Regions from separate parts of the Shinella sp. R2-11 genome, predicted to be linked through region 3. Evidence: riboswitches for the same ligand, from Rfam matches in the RefSeq annotation. Region 3 holds a riboswitch; each other region holds the start of a gene.
The links. Region 3 has a riboswitch for cobalamin ahead of ACZ1A1_RS01785 (ABC transporter substrate-binding protein). Riboswitches for the same ligand answer to the same signal wherever they lie in the genome.
Positions count from the first base shown of each region.

Region 1 (2,256 bases), on a different contig from region 3:
ACCATGAAGTTCGAATACCATTCGACGAACTGCATGACGCCGCCTTCGTCGACGGGCGAGTACGGGCCGGGCTCGTAGGCCGGGGAGCGGATGCCGAAGGCGTTTTCCTCGACGATCCGGCGGTCCTGGTCATTAGTCTCGGTCCAGACATGGGTGAGCTCGTCGAGACGGTAGTCGACGCCCTCCACCGCATCCTTGTTGACAAGCCACTTGGTCGTGACCTGGGTCAGCTCGGGGCCGAGCGGCAGCACGCGGAAGGTGATGGCATGGTCGGCCAGAACGTGGTTCCACGTCGTGGGGTAGTGGAAGAGCAGCAACGCGCCGATATGGTTTTCCAGCACGTCGTTGGAGAGCGGGCGCTGCACGGCGCGGGCGCCGGACATGGTGTAGCTCTCGGCGTCCTGGATCAGCGGCATGCGTGCGGCGCGGAACTGGCCGGTCGGCGACATGCGGAACTGGCTCGGCAGGCCGGCGGCCTCGCACTTGGCCCAGTGGCCGGAGATTTCCGGATCGTCCTGCGCACCCTGCACGCCGGTCGCGCTCGGCGCTTCCGGATAGGTGCGGCAGAGCTCGGGATGGTTCGCCGCGCAATGGTAGCACTCGCGGTTGTTTTCCCAGACGAGCTTCCAGTTGCCCTTCTCGACGATGGTGCTTTCGAAGGCGACCTTGGTCTCGCCGAGGCGATGGCGGGCGATGTAGGGCTCGACGAGCGAAACGAAGGGTGCGAAGTCCGGCGCGTCCTCGGCGAGACAGATGAAGATGTAGCCGCCGACCGTCTGGCAATGGACCGGCTTCAGGCCATGCTCGCTCTTGTCGAAGGTCTCGTCCATATGGCGGGCGAAGAGCAGGGAACCGTCGAGTTCGTAGGTCCACTGGTGATAGGGACAGACGAGCTTGGCGGCGCTGCCCCTGTGCTGCGTGCAGACGCGCGAGCCGCGGTGGCGGCAGGAATTGTGCAGCGCGCGCACGGTGCCCGAGCGGTCCCGGGTGATGACGACGGGATAGTCGCCGATCTGCACGGTGAAATAGTTGCCGGCCTTCGGGATCTCGCAATCGTGGCCGACGAACAGCCAGTCGCGGTACCAGATCGTCTCCAGGTCGAGCTTGTAGTAATCGGGGTCGGTGTAGAAGGCCTGCTCGAGGCTGTAGCCTTCGCGCCGGTTCTTGAGCTTGCGGAGCACGTCGCTGCGAATGTCCATGCCGGGATCCTCAGATATCCAAATTCGCCGAGGCGTACGGAAGGAGACGGCCCCCGGGACCAAGCCCGGAACTGCACGCTTCCCGGCCGCCCGCCGCAGCCGTCACGATCGTTCCTCCAGGCTGGTTTCCGGGCTGAGGAGCGTCCCTCCTGGGACTGTCGCGGCGCCTTCCGGATCCTTCCTCCGTCGGGCTTTCCGCGCCTCCAACACCGTTGCGGGGGCAGCGCCGGATTTCAACCGGCTTCCCAATTTTCGCGCCCTCTGCCGAGGGTGACGCCTTGAGTGAACCTATCTAAGCGCAAGAGCGCCCGCACGGCATGCCGGAAAACGACACGGCCTCTTGATTTGACGACAGGTCACAGCCAGGGAGGTCGGCACCCGCGGCCTCTGTTTTACCTGATATCTCATATGGATAGGCTTCAAATCCGCGGGCGTTTCCCGCGCTTTCGGCCCATCGGCGCCGCAGCGGCGGCCCTTGTCATATTGCGACCATATTCCTTACGGGTTTGCGACGTCGCGGAATGAAAGAAATACTTAACGACGTTTCCATAAACTTTTGCCGGACAGGACGCGTGGATGGAGTACCCGAGGCGTGCAGCAGACGAAATTCCGGTACTACGACGCCGTCGCCTTCAAGCGGGCCAATCCGCCCCGATCCGCCGTGCATACGGAGTTCCTGCGCACCGGCCGCATCGACCGGAGCATCGCCTGGAGCCCGAGCGAGAAGCGCTATCTCAGCTATGAGGAAGTGGCCGAGCGCACCGGCCGCAAGCTGGAACGCGCCGGCGACATCACCCATGAGCGCATCAACGGCTTCCACCGATCGATCCGCTTTCCCAAGCTGGTCTTCCACCGCACGCTCGCCGAGACGCCGCATCTCGGCTATTGCCATATCACCGTCGCCAACAGCCGCTTCGCGGAATTCGAAAATGTGCAATGGGCCTTCTACATGGCCAATTTCCTGGCCGAGATCGGCGACGAGGAACAGTTCTTCGCCGGCATCTCGCGCAAGCCCGGACGCATGTATTTCGCCGTCGCCATCGCGCCGGCCGAGGAG
Region 1 covers NZ_JBVAPC010000011.1:32,073-34,328, reverse strand. The annotation lists gene ACZ1A1_RS22520 (aromatic ring-hydroxylating oxygenase subunit alpha) at 1-1,199, opposite strand, end outside; cobalamin riboswitch at 1,302-1,495, opposite strand; gene ACZ1A1_RS22515 (DUF6656 family protein) at 1,792-2,256, shown strand, end outside.
Region 1: another riboswitch for cobalamin. It lies ahead of ACZ1A1_RS22520 (aromatic ring-hydroxylating oxygenase subunit alpha); the one in region 3 lies ahead of ACZ1A1_RS01785 (ABC transporter substrate-binding protein).

Region 2 (2,256 bases), on a different contig from region 3:
CAAGGCCGGAGGTCTCGATGACGATGTGGTCCGGGCGGTTCTCGCGCTCCAGCAGCTTCGCCATGGTGGGGATGAAATCGTCGGCGACGGTGCAGCAGATGCAGCCGTTGGTGAGCTCGATGATGTCGTCCTCGGTGCAGGCCTCAGCGCCGCAGCCCTTCAGCACGTCGCCGTCGACGCCGAGGTCGCCGAACTCGTTGATGATGAGCGCGATGCGCTTTCCGCCGGCATTCTGCAGGAGGTTGCGGATCATCGTCGTCTTGCCCGCGCCGAGGAAGCCGGTGATGACGGTGGCGGGAATTTTCTGTTGCAGCATGGCTCAACCCTTCATTTTCAGCGGCAGTCCGGCCGCGATAAAATAGACTTCAGGCACGAGGGCGGCCACCTGTTGGTGCAGCCGCCCGGCATGGTCGCGGAATTCGCGCGCCATGCGATTGTCAGGCACGATTCCAAGGCCGACCTCGTTCGACACGAGGACCAGCCGGCCGGGGGCGCCAGCGATCGCGGCGAGAAGGCCGGAAAATTCGGCGGGAATGTCGCGCTCCTCCAGCATCAGGTTCGTCACCCAGAGCGTCAGGCAATCGACGAGCACCGCGCGGTCTTCCCGCGCTACCTCGCCGATGCGTGCGGCAAGGGCCAGCGGCTCCTCATGCGTCCGCCACCCGCCGCCCCGGTCTTCCCGGTGTTTTGCGATGCGCTGGCGCATCTCGTCGTCGAAGGCGCGGCCGGTGGCGATGTAATGGCGTTCGAGGCCGGTCCCGGCGACCAGCCTTTCGGCGAATGCGGATTTTCCCGAACGCGCTCCGCCCAGCACGAGCACGGCTCCGCCGTGAGGAACCGTCATCGTCCAGCGTTCCGGAAATTCATGTCGAAAGTGACCGCCATCGCGGCGGCCTCAGGCAGGCGCGATGGCAGGAGGCGCGCACGCGGCCCCGGCCGGACCGGCCCGGAGCCAAAGGGGTGATGTGGATAGCGCCATGACAACCTCCGTTCAGGCACAGGGGAAAAGCTCCCCGGATCGGGCGACATGCCCTCTGTCGGATGGCAGGTTTCCTGGCTCGCGGCGTCAGGTGCCAAGGCACCGGCGGAACGCTCTCACCTTCCCGGGCAGGCTTTGCGAAAGGCGGACGATTCGTAGAGATAGAGGCGTCCAACCCCGGCTTATCGCAAAAGAGCCCAGTGGCTTTTCCGATGGTTCTCCGGCGCCTTGTCGGGGTGGCACCATGCCGCCCCGCACGCCGTCGGTTCCATCGGCCGATCGTTCCTCGCCACTCTACAGTCGCGGGGTCGGCCGTGATTGCGGCGCCCGATCTGGGTCCACCGTGTCACGTTCCCTTCTCTCCCGGGCCGGTTTGCGGCCGTCGGGAACCATCCGATGGTCGGATGATTAAGCGTGCCCCGCCGCCAAGTCAATCGAGCGGCGGGCATAAGAAGCCCTTGTGCCCCGGCCTCAATAGCCGGGGATGATCACCACGCCGCCACGGCGATTGTAATAGCCGTCGTCGCGGTAGTACGGCCCGTCATAATAGCCGTCGACGGGGCCTTCCAGCATGTCGTATTCGCGCTGCCGCTGGTAGCGCCGCTGGCGGGTCTGGCGCGCCTCGGCATATTGCGCGGCCTCGCGCAGCACGCGGTACTGCTGGCGCGTGAGATAGCCGCTGGCGCGATAGCCCGACGCGCCCTGCCAGGCGGAGATCGCCGCGCGGGTGCGCGGACCGAAGACGCCGTCGGCGCCATAGGTGTTGTAGCCGAGCGCGCTCAGCCAGCGCTGGGCCTGGGCGCGCAGCGAGCGGTCCATATAGGCCTCGCGCGGATCGACCACGGGCTGCTCCACGGCCTTGCGCTCGGTGTCCGCGGTCGCCGTGCCGGTTTCCAGCCGCTTGGCCTTCGAGAGCGCGGCAAGTCGCTCGCGGGCATCCGCGAGGAAGCGGCCGTTCGGATAGGCCGCGATATAGGCGCGGAACGCCTTTTCGGAACCGTCGAGCACCGCCTTCTGGAACGTCTCCTCCTCGCGCCTGGCGTCCTCCGCCTTGCGGGCTGCGACGCCGCCGTCCTGACCGCCGGCGGCTTCAGCCTTGCCGGCATTCGCCGAGGCAGCGCCGCCTTCGGCCTGCTTGCGGGCGGCAGCGGCTTCTTCGGCGCGCTTTTCGGCCTCCTTGGCAAGGCGGGCGGCTTCCGCGGCCTTGGCCTCAGCATCCGCCGCCGCTTTCGCGGCCTCGGCCTTCAGGCGCTCCACTTCGGCCGCCTTCTCATCGG
Region 2 covers NZ_JBVAPC010000002.1:601,827-604,082, forward strand. The annotation lists gene cobW (cobalamin biosynthesis protein CobW) at 1-316, opposite strand, end outside; gene cobU (bifunctional adenosylcobinamide kinase/adenosylcobinamide-phosphate guanylyltransferase) at 320-844, opposite strand; cobalamin riboswitch at 1,027-1,388, opposite strand; gene ACZ1A1_RS07585 (peptidoglycan-binding domain-containing protein) at 1,451-2,256, opposite strand, start outside.
Region 2: another riboswitch for cobalamin. It lies ahead of cobU (bifunctional adenosylcobinamide kinase/adenosylcobinamide-phosphate guanylyltransferase); the one in region 3 lies ahead of ACZ1A1_RS01785 (ABC transporter substrate-binding protein).

Region 3 (2,256 bases):
TTGAGCTCGAACGCCGTTGCGAAAAGCCGGTTCGACACGGCCCTCGCGGTCGTGGAAACGGGAATCGCGATCTCGCCGATGGAGACCGCGAGGCCGATCATGAGGGCAAGGAGAAGGGTGGAGGCGATGGCGAGTGCCGCAAGCACCCACCACCGATGCCGCCATGAAGCGGTAATCCTCACTGCGCGAGGCCGAAGGCCTTGATGCCGTTCGCCAGCGTCTCGATGCCGTCGATCGTGCGGATCGTCGGGTTCATCGACTGGGCGTCCATCATCACGAAGTGCTTGTTCTTGACGGCATCGAGTTCCCTGGTGACGGGATCGTTTTCGAGGAAGTCGATCTTCACCTTCGGATCGTCCGCGGCATAGCGGCGGCGGTCCATGGTCGCGAGCACGATGACGGCGGGGTTCGCCTGGGCGATCGTCTCCCAGCCGACCAGCGGCCATTCCTCCTCGGTCGTCACGACATTCTTCGCGCCGATGGTCTTGAGGATATAGGCCGGCGCGCTGTTCTTGCCGGCGATGAAGGCATCGCCGTTGACTTCCTTGCTGGAGAACCAGAACACGACGGGCAGGTTCTTGCCGGCCGCGCCGGCGATGGACGCCACGGCATCCGCCTCGCGCTTCTTCAGTTCGGCGATCAGCGCATCGCCCCGGTCCTTCACGTCGAAGATCTCGGAGAGTTCGGCGATTTCCCGATAGACCAGGTCCATGGTGAACAGCGTCTCGCGCACGCCGTCTCCGCCGTCGGTGTTGATCTTGGCGACGCAATCGGCCGGCGCGATATAGGTCTCGATGCCGAGATCGGCGAATTGCTCGCGCTTGCCGACGGAGCCCTGCGCGCCGACATGCCATTCGAATTCCGCGGCCACCAGATCGGGTTCCTGCCCGACCACGGCCTCGAAGCTCGGATCGTTGTCCGCCAGCCTTTTGATCCTGCTATTGGCCTCGGCATATTGCGGCAGCACCGGCCCGACCCAGACCGCTGTTCCCGCGACCTTGTCGGCAAGGCCGAGCGAGAAAAGCACTTCGGTCATGCCCTGGCCGATGGAGACGATCTTCTCCGGCGCTTTCTCGAAGGTGACCTGCCGGCCGCAATTTTCGAGCGTCAGCGGATATCGGGTGGCGGCGAAAGCCGTGCCGGCAAGGCCGGCAAGGCCGAGGGCGAAGGTGATGGTTGCGATTGTCTGGCGCATGGGAGCCTCGATCTCGGGGAGGGTGGCAATACGGCGTGACGGTGCGGCGACGGATTGCTCACGCCTCGTGGACGGGAAAAGCCCAATCGAGGCGGATGGAGGCCGTATATCGGCGAAGGCTCAGGTCAAAGATGTCTGCTCCCTTCCAGGCATCCCCGCCCGGCTGATTGGATCGTGTTCGACGGCAGGTCTCCTGGCTCGCGGATATCTGTCGATCATCTGCCTTCCCGCGACATCCGCAGTGGCATGGCCCTTGGCCCGGAAAAGGCCGCGCCGGCCCTTCCCGTGATGATCGGCAATCCGCTTACAGTTGCGGGGGCAGCCACGGTCTTGGTCCCTGTTGGGTCGTCCGCACCGTGTTCCCTATTAATCCCGTCGGAGTCTTCCTCCGGGAACCGTCGGGCTCAATTAGGACGCCGGTCCGCGCGACGTCAAGTGGCGTCCTGCCCGATCCCTTCCCGGGTCTTAGGCGACCTTCGCCTCGTGCCAGACCACGTGCCCGTTCCCGACCTCCCTGCGGACGGAGAGGGGCGGGGCGTAGTCGAGCGGCTTGACGGGGCTGGGCAGCTCGCCCTCGTTCGGGATGAAAAGCCGGCGCTCGCGGTCGGCGTCGGCGACGGGCACCGCATCCATCAGCTTGCGCGTATAATCGTGCTGCGGGTTCTCGAACACCTGGGCGCGCGTGCCCATCTCGACGAAGCGGCCGGCATACATCACGGCGACGCGATGGCTGATCTGTTCGACCACCGCCATGTCGTGGCTGATGAACAGGTAGGAGATGCCGGTCTCGTTCTGGATGTCCTGCAGCAGGTCGAGGACCTGCGCCTGGATGGAGACGTCGAGCGCCGCGACGCTCTCGTCGGCGACGATCAGCTTCGGCGACAGCGACAGGGCACGTGCGATGCAGATGCGCTGGCGCTGGCCGCCGGAGAATTCATGCGGGTAGCGGCGCATCTGCTCGGCGGACAGGCCGACGCGGCGGAAGAGATATTCGACACGGTCCTTCAACTCGCTGCCGGCAGCGAGGCCGTGGATGACGAGCGGCTCGGCGACGAGGTCGC
Region 3 covers NZ_JBVAPC010000001.1:361,048-363,303, forward strand. The annotation lists gene ACZ1A1_RS01780 (FecCD family ABC transporter permease) at 1-182, opposite strand, end outside; gene ACZ1A1_RS01785 (ABC transporter substrate-binding protein) at 179-1,195, opposite strand; cobalamin riboswitch at 1,362-1,610, opposite strand; gene ACZ1A1_RS01790 (ABC transporter ATP-binding protein) at 1,661-2,256, opposite strand, start outside.